Linked DNA regions of Sediminicoccus sp. KRV36. The protein of the gene in region 2 interacts with the protein of the main gene of each other region in a pairwise test. Links are inferred from orthologs where the notes say so. Each region holds a gene or a part of one and is shown on either strand. Other genes may lie near its edges. The genes, in order: sufU, LHU95_RS22015 and LHU95_RS10580.

What was found.
Region 1: the proteins of LHU95_RS22015 (region 2) and sufU interact in binary tests that used the Escherichia coli proteins (3 or more experiments, as listed by UniProt). The link is inferred for Sediminicoccus sp. KRV36 from one-to-one orthologs.
Region 3: the proteins of LHU95_RS22015 (region 2) and LHU95_RS10580 interact in binary tests that used the Escherichia coli proteins (3 or more experiments, as listed by UniProt). The link is inferred for Sediminicoccus sp. KRV36 from one-to-one orthologs.

The regions. Positions count from the first base shown.
Region 1 is NZ_CP085081.1:2,875,495-2,881,481, forward strand. Bases 1,168-4,165 are described here. They hold sufU (Fe-S cluster assembly sulfur transfer protein SufU), read left to right. Parts: upstream 1,168-2,433; coding sequence 2,434-2,898; downstream 2,899-4,165. Other genes in these bases: LHU95_RS13465 (SufS family cysteine desulfurase), read left to right, coding at 1,190-2,437; LHU95_RS13475 (SUF system Fe-S cluster assembly protein), read left to right, coding at 2,891-3,247; LHU95_RS13480 (iron-sulfur cluster assembly accessory protein), read left to right, coding at 3,260-3,628; LHU95_RS13485 (sulfite exporter TauE/SafE family protein), read right to left, coding at 3,635-4,165. Also shown: Fe-S cluster assembly protein SufD, read left to right, coding at 1-1,131; more of LHU95_RS13485, read right to left, coding at 4,166-4,456; LHU95_RS13490 (SDR family NAD(P)-dependent oxidoreductase), read left to right, coding at 4,584-5,492; LHU95_RS13495 (acyl-CoA dehydrogenase family protein), read left to right, coding at 5,495-5,987. UniProt on the Escherichia coli protein: A scaffold on which IscS assembles Fe-S clusters. Exists as 2 interconverting forms, a structured (S) and disordered (D) form. The D-state is the preferred substrate for IscS.
Region 2 is NZ_CP085081.1:4,622,654-4,628,638, reverse strand. Bases 2,990-5,985 are described here. They hold LHU95_RS22015 (aminotransferase class V-fold PLP-dependent enzyme), read left to right. Parts: upstream 2,990-3,890; coding sequence 3,891-5,081; downstream 5,082-5,985. Other genes in these bases: LHU95_RS22005 (TenA family protein), read left to right, coding at 5,407-5,985; LHU95_RS22010 (ferredoxin family 2Fe-2S iron-sulfur cluster binding protein), read left to right, coding at 5,091-5,417; LHU95_RS22020 (cytochrome b/b6 domain-containing protein), read right to left, coding at 3,245-3,778; LHU95_RS22025 (VIT1/CCC1 transporter family protein), read right to left, coding at 2,990-3,248. In the rest of the region: LHU95_RS22040 (Rrf2 family transcriptional regulator), read left to right, coding at 201-695; LHU95_RS22035 (aminotransferase class V-fold PLP-dependent enzyme), read left to right, coding at 719-1,810; LHU95_RS22030 (hypothetical protein), read right to left, coding at 1,797-2,423; more of LHU95_RS22025, read right to left, coding at 2,559-2,989. UniProt on the Escherichia coli protein: Master enzyme that delivers sulfur to a number of partners involved in Fe-S cluster assembly, tRNA modification or cofactor biosynthesis. Catalyzes the removal of elemental sulfur from cysteine to produce alanine.
Region 3 is NZ_CP085081.1:2,284,452-2,290,278, reverse strand. What follows is about bases 650-3,487. They hold LHU95_RS10580 (sulfurtransferase TusA family protein), read left to right. Parts: upstream 650-1,869; coding sequence 1,870-2,106; downstream 2,107-3,487. Other genes in these bases: LHU95_RS10565 (polyprenyl synthetase family protein), read left to right, coding at 3,462-3,487; xseB (exodeoxyribonuclease VII small subunit), read left to right, coding at 3,220-3,447; LHU95_RS10575 (histone deacetylase family protein), read left to right, coding at 2,103-3,032; LHU95_RS10585 (ROK family protein), read right to left, coding at 926-1,807; LHU95_RS10590 (PhoX family phosphatase), read right to left, coding at 650-852. In the rest of the region: more of LHU95_RS10590, read right to left, coding at 1-649; more of LHU95_RS10565, read left to right, coding at 3,488-4,382; dxs (1-deoxy-D-xylulose-5-phosphate synthase), read left to right, coding at 4,383-5,827. UniProt on the Escherichia coli protein: Sulfur carrier protein involved in sulfur trafficking in the cell. Part of a sulfur-relay system required for 2-thiolation during synthesis of 2-thiouridine of the modified wobble base 5-methylaminomethyl-2-thiouridine (mnm(5)s(2)U) in tRNA.

The DNA.
Region 1 (5,987 bases), 1.7 Mb from region 2 along the record:
CGCAAGCTCGAAGCCTGGCGCTACACCGACCTTACCCCCATCGCCCAGGCGGGCTTCACCGAGGCGCTGACGCTGGTGGTGGAAAACCCGGCCCTGCCGCCGATGCGCGCGGCATTCCGCGCCGTCTTCGTGGATGGCCGCTTCGCCGAAGGGCTCTCCGTGCTGCCCGGCTGGTGCCGCTCCCTCGCCGCCCATCTGGGCGATGCCGAGGGGCTGCTCGGCGCCATCGCGCAAAGCCTGCCCGTCGTCTCGCTCAACACCATGCTGTTCGAGGATGGCCTGCTGCTGGACCTGCCGGACGGGGCGGAGGGCGGCGCGCTGGAATTGCTGAGCATCGTCACCCATACCGAGCGGCCGATCGCCTTTCATCCGCGGCATCTGCTGCGCATCGGCGCGGGCGCTTCGCTCACGCTCATCGAAACCAGCATGGGGCCGAATGGCGCGAGCTACCTCCATAATCCGGTGTTCGAAATCCATGTCGGCGCGGGTGCGACCCTCTCCCATGTGCGCATCCAGCGTGAGGGACGTTCGGGCTTCCAGCTCTCCACCGTGCTGGCCGCGGTGCAGGCTGGCGGCACTTATGATAATTTCACGTTGAACGCCGGCGCCAAGCTCGTTCGCAACGAGATCCACACGGCCCTCCTCGGCCCCAAGGCGGCCTGCCACATGAATGGCGCGCAGCTGGCGGGCGACGGCCAGCACGCCGACACCACCACCTTTCTCGATCACGCGGCCCCCGACTGCGCCAGCCGCCAGACCTACAAGACCGTACTGGCCGGCAAGTCGCGCGGCGTGTTTCAGGGCAAGATCCTGGTGCGGCAGGTGGCGCAGCGCACCGATGGCTACCAGATGAACCAGGCGCTGCTGCTCTCCGAAGAGGCCGAGATTGACGCCAAGCCGCAGCTCGAAATCTACGCCGATGACGTGAAGTGCAGCCATGGCGCGACGGTCGGCGCGCTGGATGAGGCGCAGCTCTTCTACCTGCGCGCCCGCGGCATTCCGGCCGAACAGGCCCGCGCCATGCTGGTGCAGGCCTTCCTGGTCGAGGCCATCGAGGGCGTCACCCACCCCCTCGCCCAGGCCGCCCTGGCGGAAGCGACGGATGGCTGGTGGGAACGCGAGGTCGCATGATCCGCGCAGCCGCTTCACACCTCCGGGCTAACGCCTTCCAGCGATCGGATGCGAGGTAATGGATACGAACATCGCCTCCGGCTTTGACGTCACCCGCATCCGCCAGGATTTCCCCATCCTGTCCACGCAGGTGCGCGGCAAGCCGCTCGTCTTCCTCGACAGCGGAGCCTCGGCGCAGAAACCGCGCGTGGTGATGGACGCCATGACGCGCGCGATGGAGACGGCCTATGCCAATGTCCATCGCGGCGCCTATCACCTCAGCGAAGTGGCGACGGAAGCACATGAGGCAGCGCGCGGCGCCGTGCAGCGCTTCCTGAACGCGGCCGAGCCGGAGGAAATCATCTTCACGCCCAATGCCACGGGCGCCTTCAACCTCGTCGCCCACAGCTTCGGCCGCGCCATGCTCAAGCCTGGCCAGTGCGTGCTGGTGAGCGAGATGGAGCACCATGCCAACCTCGTCCCCTGGCAGATGCTGCGGGATGCGGGCCTCGGCATCGGGCTGCGTTTCGTGCGCGTGACCGATGCGGGTGAGCTCGATCTGGAGGACCTCGCCGCCAAGCTGGCCGATGGCAAGGTGGGACTGGTGTCCGTCACCCACATGTCCAACGTGCTGGGCACCGTGACACCTGCAGCACAGATCGCGCGCATGGCGCATGAGGCCGGCGCCCGCGTGTTGTTCGATGGCAGCCAGGCCGCCGTGCATCGCGCCGTGGATGTGCGGGCGCTGGATGCTGATTTCTACATCTTCACCGGCCACAAGCTCTACGGGCCCACTGGCATTGGCGTGCTCTATGGCAAGCGCGCGCTGCTCGATGCCATGCCGCCCTTCTTCGGCGGCGGCGACATGATCGAGACCGTCACGCTGGAGCATTCGACCTTCGCGGCCGCCCCTGCCCGCTTCGAAGCCGGCACGCCCGCCATCATCGAAGCGGTCGGCCTGCACGCGGCGATTGACTATGTGAACGCCATCGGCATGGCCGCGATCGAGGCGCATGAGCGCGCCCTGGTGGACCACGCGATGCGCGCGCTGACCCAGGTGGAGGGCCTGGCGCTGCTGGGCGGGGCGCAAGATCGTGGCGGCGTCTTCGCCTTCACGCTGGAGGGCGTGCACCCGCATGACCTCTCCACCTATCTCGACCGTTCGGGCATCTGCGTTCGCGCCGGCCGCCATTGCGCCGAGCCGCTGCACACCCGCTTCGGGCTGGAGGGCGGCAGCACGCGGGCCTCTTTCGGGCTTTACACGACGCGGGGAGAGATTGATTTCCTCGCGACGAAGCTGACCGATGCGCGGAGGTTCTTTGCGTGAGCGCGCCGGCGGGATTTGACGAGCTGCAGGACCTCTACTCCAAGGTGCTGCGGGACCTTGCCCGCAATCCGGCGCATCGTGGCCGGCTGGAGAATGCCACCGCCACCGCGCGCGGTGACAACCCGATGTGCGGGGACCGGGTAGAAATCTTCATCAACCTCGATGGCCCGCGCATCACGGAAGCCATGTTCACCGGCCGTGGTTGTGAAATCTCCCAGGCCAGCGCGGCCCTGCTCACGGAGCTGGTTCGCGGCAAGTCGCCAGCTGAGGCCCGTGCCCTTGGCCAGGCCGTGGCGCGCCTCGCCCGCAGCGGCGAGCGCGACGAGACCAGCGAGGATCTCGCCCGCCTGTCCGTCTTTTCCGTCGTGAAGAATTTCCCGAGCCGCGTGAAATGCGCCACCCTCGCCTGGCACGCGCTTGATGCCGCGCTTGCGGGCGTGAAGGAGACCAGCAGTGAGTGAAAATGCGACCCATGGCAGCTGGACGCCCGCGGGCGAAGCCCTCCCCAAGGTTACCGAGGAGGGCGTGATTGCCGCCATCAAGACCGTGTTCGATCCGGAAATCCCGGTGGATATCTACGAACTCGGCCTGATCTACGCGATCGAGCTTGGCGATGACGGCAAGATCAAGGTGGAGATGACGCTGACCACCCCGTCCTGCCCCTCGGCGCAGGAATTGCCGAGCATGGCGGAAGAAGCCATCCGCCAGATCCCTGGCGTGACCGACTGCGAGGTCGAGATCGTCTGGGATCCGCCATGGGATCAGTCACGCATGAGCGAAGATGCGCGCCTTGCGCTCAACATGTTCTGAGGGAGACACGCGATGAGCACCACCACCGCCACCCCGCGTATCCGGCGCGAATTGCCGCCGCTGATGACCCTGTCAGACAGCGCGGCCGAGCGTTTGCGCGGCCTCTACGACAAGGGCGAAGCCGGCAAGCTGCTGCGCATCGGCGTCAAGACCAAGGGCTGCTCCGGCATGGCCTATGACCTGAGCTTCGTCGAGGAACCAGGCCCGGGCGATGAGCGCGTGAACGACAAGGGGCTGACCATCCTGGTGGACCGCAAGGCCACCCTGCATTTGATCGGCACCGTCATGGATTACGAGGTGAAGCCGATGAGTGCCGGCTTCGTCTTCGTGAACCCGAATGAGAAGGGCCGCTGCGGCTGCGGCGAGAGCTTCCACGTCTGAGGCACCTCAGCTGAACAGGCTGTAGAACATCCTCAGGCTGGTGGCTGCCAGGAAGATCGCGAAGGCGCGCTTCAGCCAGATCGGCCGGATGGTATGCGCCAGCTTCACGCCCCAGGGTGTGGCGATGATGGAAGTCGGCGCGATGAGCGCGAAGCCGATCAGGCTGACATAGCCGAGCGAGAAGGGCGGCAGGTTCGGATCACTCCACCCGCCCCAGATGAAGCCGATCGTCGCCGGCACCGAGATGATCAGCCCGAATACGCTGGAGGTCGCGACCGCCGCGCGGATCGGGTAGCCGAACATGGAGAGGATGGGCACGCCGAGCGTCCCGCCGCCGATCCCCATCATCGCACTCACGCTGCCCATGCCGATGCCGAGTGCCGCACGCGGGGGCCCATCGGGCAGCTTCTCGGCCACGCGGAAATCAATGCCGGTGAAGCCCATATTGAGCGCCACCAGCAGCGCCACCATGCCAAACACCGCGGTCAGCCCCTCACCCCGCACATGCACGGCGAGTGCCGTGCCCAGGGCGACGCCCAGCATCATGGGCAGCCAGATCGAGCGCAGCAGCGCCTCATCCATGGCGCCCGAGGCCCGGTGCTTACGCGCCGAGACGATGGAGGTGGGGATGATGGTGGCCAGCGACGTGCCGACGGCCAGCTTCATCTGCATCGCCTCAGGGATACCAAAGAGCGGGAAGACATTGAACAGCAGCGGCACGATGACGATGCCCCCGCCCACGCCCAGCAACCCCGCCAGCGTGCCCGACACCAGGCCCGTTGCCGCCATCGCCACCGCAAGCCCGGCCAGCCACCACATCTCGTTCATCGCGCATCATGACCCTTGTGTTCGCGCATGCGTGTAACCGCAGCGTCATCCGGCGCGAAGCCCCACCTTCCCGCCTGGCGCATCGCGTTCTAGCCTTGTCCTGAACAACGGCAGGAGGAATCGCGCCATGATGCTCAAGGACAAGGTTGCCATCGTCACCGGCTCAGGCGGTGGCATCGGGCGGGAAATCGCCATCGCCATGGCGGAAGCCGGTGCCAAGGTGGTGATCAACGACATCGGCGCCTCACTGGGCGGTGAAGGTTTCTCCACCAGCCCGGCCGAGCAGACCAAGGCCATCATCGAGCAGAAGGGTGGCTCGGCCGTCATCAACACCGACAGCGTTTCCGAATGGGAGAACGCGAAGAAGATCGTCCAGACCGCCATTGATGCCTTTGGCCGCGTGGATATCGTGGTGAACAATGCCGGCATCCTGCGCGACCAGATCTTCCACCGGATGACGCCGGAGGAATGGCTCTCGGTCATCAATGTGCATCTGAATGGCAGCTTCTTCGTCAGCCGTGCGGCGGCCGAGCATTTCCGGAAACAGGAGAGCGGCAGCCTGGTGCATATCACCAGCACGAGCGGCCTGATCGGCAATTTCGGGCAGGCGAACTACTCGGCGGCGAAGCTCGGCATCGTGGCACTCAGCAAGTCCATCGCGCTGGACATGAAGCGCTACAATGTGCGCTCCAATTGCCTCGCACCCTTCGCCTGGAGCCGCATGACAAGCAGCATCCCGGCCGAGACGCCGGAGCAGAAGGCGCGCGTCGAGCGCATCATGCGCATGGGGCCGGAGAAGAACGCGCCGCTCGCCGTCTTCCTCGCCTCGGACGCGGCGAAGGAAGTGACGGGCCAGATCTTCGCGCCCCGCATGCATGAGCTGTTTCTCTTCAGCCAGAACCGGCCGATCCGCTCCGTCCACAGCGAAAGCGGCTGGACGCCGGAGAAGATCGCCGAGATCGCACTCCCCGCCTTCCGCGCGAATTTCGTGCCGATGGAACGCTCGGGCGATGTGTTCAGCTGGGATCCGATCTGAACGTGAATTTCCAACTGAACGAGGAACAAGCGGCTTTTCAGCAGGTGGTGCGCGGCTTTGCCGAGCGCCACCTGGCGAAGGGCGCTGTTGAGCGCGCGCACACTGTCGGCTTCCCTTGGGATGTCGCGAAGCTGATGGCCGATCAGGGCCTGTTTGGCATCATGATCCCAGAGGAGGATGGCGGCGCCGGCGGCACCGTCTTTGACGCCGTGCTGGCCATGGAGCAGATCGCCCAGGTCTGCCCGCGCAGTGCCGATGTGCTGCAGGCCGGCAATTTCGGCGCTTTCCGGACCTTTGCCGAATATGCCTCCCCGTATCAGAAGGAACGCTTCTTCAAGCCGCTGCTGGCCGGTGAGGCCGTGGCCGCCGTTGGCATGACCGAACCTGACGCAGGCTCGGCCCTGACCGACCTCAAGACCTTCTGCACGCCGGATGGCGAGGGCTTCCGGCTGAACGGCCAGAAGGTCTTCACCACCAACTCCGCCGAGGCCAATG
Region 2 (5,985 bases):
ACGGCGGATTGCATGGCTGGGTCCGGCATGTTGCATGGCGGGCTGGACCGGGTGCGGAATTTCCCCCCTGCGCCCTTTTTTTGTTGCAGACTGGATGGATCGCTTTGAGCCATCCAAACAAGCGGGATTAAGAGCGACCGCAGGGCAACGCGTCGCCGACGCGGTATTGCACAGCGAGATTAAAGGAAGGAGTGGGGGCGATGCGCCTTTCAACGCGCGGCCGCTATGCCGTGATGGCCATGGTGGAATTGGCGGCCCGTCAGGAGCGCGCGGCCAAGCCAGCCCCTGGAAAAAACCCCGCACCGGTCAGCCTGGCTGAAATCGCGGCGGCGCAAATGCTCTCGCTGGCCTATCTGGAGCAGCTGTTCGGCCCGCTGCGTCGCGCCGGTTTGGTGGCTTCCGCGCGGGGCCCTGGCGGCGGGTATCGCCTTGCCCGATCCGCCAGCCAGATTTCCGTGTCCGATATCGTGGATGCGGTGGATGAGCCAATCCGCGCCACCCGCTGTGACTCGGAGGGCGAGGATGGCGGGCCTGGCTGCATTGGCGGCCGACGCTGCATCACCCATGACCTTTGGGCCGAGTTGGGTGAGCAGATTCGACTTTTCCTGGAGGGCGTCACCCTCGAGGATGTCGTGCAGGGTGAAGTCCTCGGCCGTGCCACAGCCCCCCGGCGCCGGGAATTGACACGCGTCTGATCCAACGGAAAAGGCACGGTGAGATGACCGTGCCCCTTGATCTTGATGCCAATGCCACGGAGGCGCTTCGCCCTGCCGCGCGCGAATCGCTGCTGGCCACTTTGGCGTTGGGCGGCAATGCGTCGTCCATCCATGGCGGCGGCCGGGCCGCCCGCGGGATGATCGAGGCAGCGCGCAGGGCGGTGGCCCAGCGCTTTCATGCGGCGCCCGGCGATGTCGTCTTCACGTCGGGGGGCACGGAGGCGAACGCGCTGGCCATCCACGGTCTGGGCGGCGGTCGCCGGGTCTTGCTGGGGGCCACCGAGCACGCGGCGGTCCGCGCCGCTGCCTCTGACGCTGCCCTGATCCCTGTGCATGCTGACGGAACGCTGGTGCTGGAGGCCTTGTCCAGGCTCCTGGCCGAGGCCGGCCCCGCGCTGGTCTGCGTCATGGCCGCGAATAACGAATCGGGCGTGCTGCATCCCCTGGTCGAGGTCGCGGCGCTCTGCCGGGCGCATGGCGCCCTCCTGCATGTGGATGCCGTGCAGTCGGCCGGGCGGCTTGGTCTGGATGCGGGTAGCCTCGGGGCCCACAGCATCGCCATCTCCGGCCACAAGCTGGGCGGCATCCCTGGCGCCGGCGCGCTGATCCTCGCCCCGGGGCTTTACCTTCCCCCGCTGATCGCCGGTGGTGGGCAGGAGCGCGGGCGGCGGGGTGGGACCGAGCCACTCCCTGCCATCGCGGCCCTGGGCGGCGCCTTGAGCGAAGCCTACGACGCGCCACGGATGACCCGATTGCGGGATGCGATCGAGAAGGGGCTCGAGGCGCTGGATCCGCGGATCGTGATCGCGGGTCAATCCGCGCCGCGCCTTCCCAATACCAGCCTCGCCATTCTGCCCGGCGTGCCGGCGGAGACCCAGGTCATCGCCCTGGATCTCGCGGGTGTCCGGGTCTCGGCCGGAGCGGCCTGTTCCTCGGGCAAGGTCGCGACCTCGCATGTCCTGGCGGCCATGGGATTTGGCGCTCATGCCGGCTCGGGCATCCGCATCTCCCTGCCCTGGAACGCGCCCGATGATGCACCGGCGCGCTTCCTGGGCGCCTATGCGGCGATGCTGGCGCGGCTCAACCGAGGATGATGTTGCGTTCCGCCAGCAGGGCCCCGGGCTCGATCCGCTCGGCCGGCTGCGGCCGCAGCAGGACCATTTCCCGCGCGGCGGGCGCCAGGCGGTTGAAGAGGACATCGGAGGCATTGCCCGGCTCCCCCTCGACGTAAAGCTGGGTGACCAGTTCGGGCCGGCCGGGGGCGTCCACCAGCACATGGATATGCGGCGTGCGCCCCGGATAGGTCACCGGGCGGATGGTGCGGAAGGCGAAGCCGCCATCCGGGCCCACCACCATGCGGCCGCGGCCCTGGAAACCAGGGTCCCGCAGCGCTGCGCGGTCGCGCGGATGGCGGTAGACGCCGCGCGCATCGCATTGCCAGATCTCGATCCGGGCGCCCGCCAATGGGGTGCCGTCCAGTGCCAGCAGGCGGCCGCGCAGATGGGTGACGACCCCCTGGGCCTGAGCGGCTTCGCCCGTCATGCGAACGAGATCAGTGTCGGCATCGCCCGACCAGTCGGTCGGATAGAAGGGGCCCGTGGTTTGCCGCGGGGTGGCACCCGGCAGCTGCGCGGCGGCGCAGGCCGGCAGGGCGAGGAGGGCGGCTGAGAGATGACGGCGGCCGATCAGGCGGGGCGTTGTCTGCATGTGCCTTGATGGAGCCATGGGCACCTGCGGGTCCAATTTCGAATTGCAACGGTTGGCCAGGCAGGGTCTGGCGGGCCATAGGGGACATGCCGCCAGCTAGGCGTGGCTGCGGCAGGGCGACCTTGTTGGATGACGCTAAACCGCCCGCCCCACCCAGGCACCCACCGCAGCCGTCACCCCCATGGCGATCAATCCCCAGAGCATGACCCGCATGATGCTGCGCCCAGCCGGCGCGCCGCCGGCCCAGGCCGCCAGCCAGCCGAGCGCGGCCAAACCCAGCACTGTGGCGCCGCCTACCGCCACCAGCACCACGTCAGGCGGTGCCAGCAGGGCGAGTAGGATCGGCGGCAGCCCGCCCGCTGCAAAAGAGGCGGCCGAGGCCAGGGCAGCTTGCAAGGGGCGGGCGCTGGAGACCTCCGTGATCCCCAGTTCATCGCGCAGATGCGCACCCAGCGCATCTTTCGCCGTGAGTTCGCGCGCCACCTCCATCGCGAGCTCTCGGGAGAGGCCGCGGGCGCGGTAAATCCCGGCCAGCTCGACCAGCTCGGCTGCGGGGGTGGCCACCAACTCGGCGGTTTCCCTGGCGATTTCGGCCATCTCAAGATCAGCCTGCGAGCTGACCGAGACGAATTCACCCGCGGCCATCGAAAGTGCGCCGGCCGTCAGCCCCGCGATACCGGCCAGCAGCACCGCCCCCGGCGCAGGGCTCGCTGCCGCCACGCCAACCACTAGGCTGGCCGTGGAAACCAGCCCGTCATTGGCGCCCAGTACCGCGGCTCGCAGCCAGCCAACGCGATCCAGCCGGTGAGATTCACCCTGCATCATTTTGCATCGCCGCCGGGAACCATACGCTCCAGCGTGTGGTCCCGCAGCACATACTGGTGGAAGATGGCCGCTGCGGCATGCAGCCCGGCGAGCGCGACCAGGCCGTTTGCCGCCAGCTCATGCGCGCCGCCCAGGAACTCGGCGAGGCCGCGATGGGACGCAAGGGGCGACGGGAGGCTGAACAGCCAGAACAGCGAAATTCCCTGCCCGCGAGTCCATAGGGCGGCAAGGCCAAGTGCCGGGGCGGCCACCATGGTCACGTAGAGCGCCACATGCGCGAAATGCGCGAGCCGCGCCATCATGGGCGCCATGGGCACAGGCGCCGGGTGGGGTGCCAGACCTCGCCACAGGATGCGCAAAAGGCTCAACCCGAAGACCAAAAGCCCGAGCGAGCCATGCAGGGTCATGGCCCAGCTGCCTCCGGGACCGTCCTCCACCAGCGCGCTTGCGGCATAGGCGGCGGCGATCAGCAGGGCGATCAGCCAATGCAGACCGAGGGTGATCGGGTCGTGGCGCTGGCGGGCGGGCATGGTGATTCTCCATTCGAGGACGTCCCTACAACGCCCGGGCCGGCCATGCGTTGACCTGGCGCAACGATGCGCCTTGCCGAACAGGCCCGCCTGGGCCACCTCTAGGGGCACCATGCGCCCAAACCGCCCGATCTACCTGGATCACCATGCCACCACGCCGCTCGATCCGCGCGTGCTGGCTGCCATGCGCCCGTGGTGGGAGGAGAATTTCGCCAACCCCCATTCGGTCGAACACGCCATGGGTCGGGCGGCGGATGAGGCGGTTGAGGAAGCGCGGGCGCATCTGGCGGAACTGATGGGCGCTGAGGCGCGAGAGATCATCTTCACCTCGGGGGCGACGGAATCCAATAATATCGCCATCAAGGGCGCGGCGCGCTTTGGTGCCGAATCTGCTGGCAGCGATCACAAGGCTCCCCGGCGGATCATCACCCTCGCCAGCGAACATAAATGCGTCCTCGAATCCGTGCGCGACTTGGCAGCTGAGGGGTTTGAGCCCGTGATCCTGCCGGTCCGGCCCGATGGGCTGCTGGACCTGGATGTGCTGCGCGACGCCTTGCGGGAACCTACCCTGCTGGTCTCCGTCATGGCGGTGAACAATGAGACGGGGGTCGTGCAGGACCTCGCCGCCATCGGCGCGCTGGTGAAGGAGGCCGGCGCGCTGTTTCACACGGATGCCGCGCAGGCGGCCGGGCGCATTCCGCTCGATGTCGGTGCCATCCGGGCCGACCTGCTTTCGATCTCCGGGCATAAGATGTACGGGCCGAAGGGGATTGGCGCGCTGTATGTCCGCCGGCGGCCACGTGTGCGTCTTGCGCCGCTTTTCAGCGGAGGCGGGCAGGAGCGCGGCTTGCGCAGCGGCACTTTGCCGGCACCCCTGCTGGTCGGTCTTGGCGAGGCTGCGCGCATCGCCGCGGCCGAGGGCATGCTCGACGCCGGGCGTATCGCGGGCCAGCGCCAGCGCCTGCTCGATGGCCTGCAAGCGGCCATCCCTGGCCTGCGCGTGAACGGCTCGATGGAGGCCCGCGTTGCCGGCAACCTCAACCTGACCTTTCCCGGCGTGGCGGCGCAATCGTTGCTCGCGGCGCTGCCCGATCTTTGCCTCTCCACCGGTTCGGCCTGTTCCTCGGCCGAGATCGCCCCCTCCTACGTCCTCGGCGCGATGGGAATTCCCGAAGCCGAGGCTCGCGCCACCTTGCGGATTGGGCTGGGGCGCTTTACCTCGCCCGCCGAGATGGACCGTGCGGCCGCCCTCATCGGCACCGCTTGGCAACGCCTTGCCTCAACCCAAGCTGCCGCGGAGTAGTATCAGATCATGCCGAAGATGATTTTCATCGAGCGCGACGGCACGCGCCGCGAAGTCGAGGCGGCCCTGGGCCTCTCCGTGCTGGAGATTGCGCACCGCCATGGCGTGGATATCGAGGGGGCCTGCGAAGGCAGCCTCGCCTGCTCCACCTGCCATGTGATCGTGGATGGCGCTTGGTTCACGAAGCTTGTGAACCCCACCGAGGATGAGGAAGACATGCTCGACCTCGCTTTCGACCTGCAGGAGACCTCGCGGCTCGGCTGTCAGATCATCATGACCGAGGCGCTGGATGGCCTGGTCGTGAAGCTGCCCGCCGGCAGCCGCAATGCCGGCTGATCCGCTCGATTTCGGCGCGCCCGGCGGATTGTTCCGGCGGCTGCGCGAGGCCTCGGGCGCTGACTGGGTGGGCTATACGTGGCACCCCTTCGTGCGCCAGCTTTCCGCCGGCACGCTGCCGCTGGCCGCCTTCCAGCATTACCTGATCCAGGATTATTTGTTCCTGATCCACTTCGCCCGCGCCAAGGCGCTGGCGGTGGTCAAGGGCGAAAGCCTGAAGGCGATGCGCGACAAGGCGGCCGCCGTGCTTGCCATCCTGGATGAGACGCTCCTGCATTTGAAGTACTGCGCGGAATGGGGGCTTTCCGAGGCGCAGGTGACGCAGATCCCGGAGACGCTGGAAACGGTCAGCTATACCCGCTGGGTGCTGGATCGCGGGGTGGCCGGGGATATCCTCGACCTGGAAATCGCGCTTGTCCCCTGCACGGTGGGATATGGTGAAGTGGCGCGGCGCATCATGGCTGATCCGGGCCGGATGGTGACGGGAAACCCCTACCAGTCCTGGATCGAGAGCTATGCGGGTGAAGGCTACCAGGCCATGGCGGCTGCGGCGGCGCTGCGCATCGAC
Region 3 (5,827 bases), 2.3 Mb from region 2 along the record:
CGCGATATGCCGGTGCCAGCCATAGGGCGGATTGGCGACAATGCCGTAGCGGCGATGCGATTCCGCCAGCGCCGGCTCGGTCAACTCACCGCCAAAGAGGAAGTTGAAGTTCTCCTCGCAGGTGAGGATCGTTCCCCATGGCGTTGTTCCACCGGCACAATTATTCAACATGCCAAGAACCCTCAGGCCTGAGGGATCGGCGTTGGTCCGCATCCAGGGATGGCCCGCTGCGGGGCCGCTGATCCGCATCGGCGTGGTTGCCGTGATGCGCCGGTTCAGCTGCCCCGCCCGCGCCAGCTTCCAGGAGCCGCCCTCGCGCTCGATCTCCACCAGGCTGCCGCCATGCGCCATCAGCTCCACCTCGGCCTGCTCGGCCGAGACGCGGGCGCGCGCCTGGCTCGACGTGCCCATGCCGGGGAACATCAGGTTGGTATTGGTGTATTCGTGATTGGCCCAAAGCAGGGCGCGATCACCGATGGCGCCACCGCGCTGCATCGGCAGCACCGCCAGGTAGTCATTATTGTAACCGAATTGCATGGCCTGGGCGGCGGCCGTGACGCGGCGCGGGTCAAAGGGCGGCGCCTCGGGCAGCACGGGGTCGCCCCAGCGGATCAGCACCCGGCTTTGATGGCCGGCGGCCACCGCATCGGTCTGCGCCAGTTGGTGGGGCAGTTCGGCGAAGGTCAGCGTGGAGGGCCCGCCATGCATGGGCGCCGCCTCGGCCACGCCGGCCAGGGCCGTGCTCAGCCCGCCCAGCAAGGCGCCGCGGCGGGAGAAGCGGCGCTCGATGATCTCGCTGATGGTTTCGCGCGGATCGGGATTGCTGGGGGTGTTTTCGGCGTCGAAGTCCATGGGATCCACCTGGGTTGTCACGCGGGAGAATGGGGCCTGCCCCGGGATTTGCGAATGAATCTTCGGCGAAAATTCAGGGCGGGTCCCACAACCGGGCCGCCCCCAGCACGCCGGAGCTGTCGCCATGGGCGGCGCGCAGGATTCGCGTGCGCACCACATCGGAAAAGACATGCCTGGGCATTTGGACCGGCAACTCCGCGTAGAGATGCGCCATGTTGGACAAGCCGCCGCCCAGCACGATCACCTCCGGGTCCAGCAGATTCACCACCATGGCCAGCGCCCGTGCCAGCCGGTCCGTGTGGCGCGCCAAGGCCTGGCGCGCCGCCGGGTCGTGGCGGGCGGGCAGGCCGCTGGCATCGCGCGCGCCAGGGCCGTCCGCATCGGCGGCCAGGGCCGGGCCACAGAGATAGGTCTCGATGCAGCCGCGCTTGCCGCACCAGCATGGCGCGCCGGGGAACTCCGCCTGCGTCATCCAGGGCAGCGGGTTGTGGCCCCATTCGCCGCCGATGCGGTTCACGCCCTCGATCAGGGTTCCGCCGATGACCAGGCCGCCGCCGACCCCGGTGCCCAGGATCACCGCGAAGACGCTCGCCGCTCCTGCCCCCGCGCCATCCGCCGCCTCCGAAAGGGCCAGGCAATTCGCATCATTGGCCAGCCGCACCTCCCGCCCCAGCGCCGCCGCGAGATCCGCGTCGAGCCGGCCGCCATTCAGCCACATGGAATTGGCGCCACGGATCAGGCCGGTGCGGGGCGAGAGGCTGCCGGGAATGCCCACCCCCACCGTGCCGCGCGCGCCAAGCTCGGCCTCGGCCCCGGTGACCAGGGCCAGGATGGCGGCGATCACGCCCGCATAATCCGCGGGGGTGGGCACGCGGCGGCGCAGCAGCACCTGCCCCGCGGCGCCCAGGGCCACCACCTCGATCTTCGTGCCGCCCAGATCAATCCCGATACGCATGCGCCGGAGGCTGCTGCGCGGCAGGCTTGCGGGCAAGCCCCCTGTGGTGCTGCATTGGCGGTATGGGAGACACCACCACACTCGATGTTCGCGGCATGACCTGCCCGCTGCCTGTGCTCAAGGCCAATAAGGCGCTGCGCGCCATGGCGCCCGGCGCCACGCTCGCCGTGCTGGCCACCGACCCCGCCGCCGTGAAGGATTTCCATGCCTATGCGCAGGAAACCGGCCATGAACTCCTGGCCTGGGCCGAGGAAGATGACGCCTTCCGCTTCATCCTGCGCCGGCGGGCCGAGGCATGAGCGTGCTGCTGCTCACCCACCGCGATTGCCTGGCGCATGAGATGGGTGAGGGCCATCCGGAATCCCCGGACCGGCTGCGCGCCGTGCTCCAGGCGCTGGACAGCGAGGAATTCGCCGAGCTGATCCGCGACCAGCCGGAAGAAGCCACGGAGGAGCAGCTGACGCGCGCCCATCCGGCCGATTATGTGGCCGCCATCCTGGGCGTGCGCCCGGCGCCGGGCGAATACATGGCCCTGGATGCCGATACCATCATGTGCGCGGGCAGCGCCCGGGCCGCGCTGCTGGCGGCCGGGGCGGCGGTGCGCGCGGTGGATGAGGTCTGCGAGGGCAAGGTACGCCGCGCCTTCTGCGCCACCCGCCCGCCCGGCCACCACGCCGAGCGGCGCCGCCCGATGGGATTCTGCCTCTTCGCCAATGCCGTGATCGCGGCCCGCCACGCCCAGGCCGCCCATGGCCTGGCCCGCGTGGCCATCTGCGATTTTGACGTGCATCACGGCAATGGCAGCCAGGACTGCACCGAGGCGGACCCCACCATCCTCTTTGCCTCCAGCCACCAGATGCCGCTTTACCCCGGCACGGGTGCCGCTTCCGAGACGGGGGTCGGCAATATCCACAATGCGCCCCTGCCGCCTGGTGCCTCCGGCATGGAGTTTCGCGCGGCCTGGGCAGAGGCCCTGCTTCCAGCGATCGAGGCCTTCGCCCCTGATCTCATCGTCATCTCGGCCGGTTTTGACGCCCATGCACGGGATCCGCTGGCCCAGCTGCGCCTGACGGAGGCGGATTTCAGCTGGCTTTCCATGGAGTTGTGCGCCCTGGCCGACCGCGTTTGCGCGGGCCGGGTGGTCAGTCTGCTGGAGGGGGGCTATGATTTGCAGGCGCTGGCAAGCTCCTCCGCCGCGCATGTTCGCGCCCTAATGCGAAGTTGAGCGGAATGCGACGGTTGTGTTACCTCGAAAACTTCGGTTTGCTGCGCATCTGTCGGGGCGGGCGGATCAAAACCGGCGTCCCCAACAATGAGGGCCCTGGGAAACAGGGGCCACAGGTTACCAAGGTCGGGCATCATTAAGGGAGCGAGCAATGTCAGTTCACCATGCATCGAAGCCCGCGGAGCACATGGGCGGCGAGGTGCTGGATTTGTCCTTCGAGGAGGCGCTGAGCCAGCTTGAGGGAATCGTAAAGTCGCTGGAAGGTGGGCGCAGCACATTGGCCCAGGCGATTTCGGAGTATGAACGAGGCACCGCGCTGCGCCGCTATTGCGAGACGAAGCTTGCGGAAGCCGAGGCAAAGGTGCAGGCCGTCGTCGAAGGCGGGCTGGGCCTGACCCTGAAGGATGTGGAATAGGATTACGGAGCCGAATGGATATGGTCACCGGCGGGGCTTCCGCCGCCTCACTCGCGGCCGCCTTGACCGAGGCCGCCCAGGATATTGATTCGGCGCTGGATCAGCTTCTCCCGATGGTCGAGGGCGATGAGGCGCGGCTATTCGATGCCATGCGCTATTCGACCATCGGCGGGGGCAAGCGCATGCGCGGCTTCCTGGTGCTGGAAGGGGCGAGGCAGTTCGGCGTCTCGCGCAGTGCGGCACTTCGCGTCGCCTGCGCGATCGAGATGATGCACGCCTATAGCCTGATCCATGACGATCTGCCGGCCATGGACAATGACGACCTTCGGCGCGGCAAGCCCACCAGCCACAAGCAATTCGACGAAGCGACGGCCATCCTCGCCGGCGATGCCTTGCAATGCCACGCCTTCACCGTGCTGGCCGATGACGCGACCCATCCGGACCCCGCCGTGCGGATCGAGCTGGTGCGCATGCTGGCCCGCGCCGCCGGCCCGCGCGGCATGTGCGGCGGCCAGATGCTGGACATCATGGCCGAGCAGGCGACGACGCCCCTGGAAGAGCCCGCCATTGGCCGGCTGCAATTGCTCAAGACCGGCAAGCTGATCGAATTCTCGGCCGAGGCGGGTGCCGTGCTGGGCAAGGCCGCATCCTCGCAGCGCCATGCGCTGGCGGCCTATGGGCGCGATCTGGGGGCCGCCTTCCAGATCGCCGATGACCTGCTGGACGCGACCGCCAGCACGGAGACCATGGGCAAGGCGACCGCCAAGGATGCCGAGGCGGGCAAGGCCACGCTGGTGGGGCTGCTCGGCATCGAGCGTTCCCGCATGCAGGCCGAGCGCCTGGTGGCGCAGGCGCGGGACCATGTGGAAATGTTTGGCGACCGCGCGGATTTGTTGCGCGCCATGGCCGATTACGTGATTGAGCGGAGAAACTAGATGCAAGACCGCCCTGCAACCCCGCTGCTGGACCGGGTGCGCGTCCCCGCGGATATGCGCAATCTCTCCGCCGACCAGCTGCGCCAGCTGGCCGACGAATTGCGGGCCGAAACCATCAGCGCCGTCTCCGTGACCGGCGGGCATCTGGGCTCCTCGCTCGGCGTGGTTGAACTCACCGTGGCGATTCACGCCATCTTCGACACGCCGCATGACCGGCTGATCTGGGATGTGGGGCATCAGTGCTATCCGCATAAGATCCTGACCGCGCGGCGGGACCGGATCCGCACGCTGCGCCAGGGCGGCGGGCTTTCGGGCTTCACCAAGCGCAGCGAGAGCGAATACGACCCCTTCGGTGCCGCCCATTCCAGCACCAGCATTTCGGCCGGCCTCGGCATGGCAGTGGCGAGCGCGCTGCAGGGCACGCCGCGCAACGTCATCGCGGTGATCGGCGATGGCTCCATGTCGGCCGGCATGGCCTATGAGGCGATGAACAATGCGGGGGCCGAGAAGGCCAACCTCATCGTCATCCTGAACGACAATGACATGTCCATCGCACCCCCCGTGGGCGCGATGTCCGCCTATCTCAGCCGCACGATTTCCTCACGGCCCTTCCTGTCGGTGCGAGATTTCGTCGCCAAGCTCGCGAAGAATTTCCCGGGCCCGATCGAGCGTGCGGCCAAGCGCGCCGATGAATATGCGCGCGGCCTGCTGACCGGCGGCACCCTCTTTGAGGAGATGGGCTTCTACTACGTCGGCCCGATTGACGGCCACAACATGGACCACCTGCTGCCCGTGCTGCGCAACCTGCGCGACACCGAGCACAAGGGCCCCTTCCTAGTCCATGCCGTCACGCAGAAGGGCAAGGGCTATGCCCCCGCCGAAACCAGCGGCGACAAGTATCACGGCGTGCAGAAGTTCAACGTCATCACCGGCGAGCAGCAAAAGGCGCCGCCCGGCCCGCCCGTCTATCAGAAGGTCTTCGCCCAGGCCCTGATCGCCGAGGCCGAGGTGGATGAGCGCATCGTGGCCGTGAATGCGGCCATGCCCTCCGGCACCAGCCTCGACATGTTCGCCAAGCGCTTCCCGGATCGCTGCTTCGATGTCGGCATCGCCGAGCAGCACGCCGTCACCTTCGCCGCCGGCATGGCGACCGAGGGGATGAAGCCCTTCTGCGCCATCTATTCAACCTTCCTGCAGCGCGGCTACGATCAGGTGGTGCATGACGTGGCCTTGCAGGGCCTGCCCGTGCGCTTCGCCATGGACCGCGCCGGCCTTGTGGGTGCCGATGGCGCCACGCATGCGGGCAGCTTCGATATCGCCTATCTCGGTTGCCTGCCCGGCTTCACGCTGATGGCGGCCAGCTGCGAGGTGGAGCTGGCCCACATGATCGCCACCATGGCGCAGATCGAGGACGGCCCCTCGGGCGTCCGCTATCCGCGCGGCGA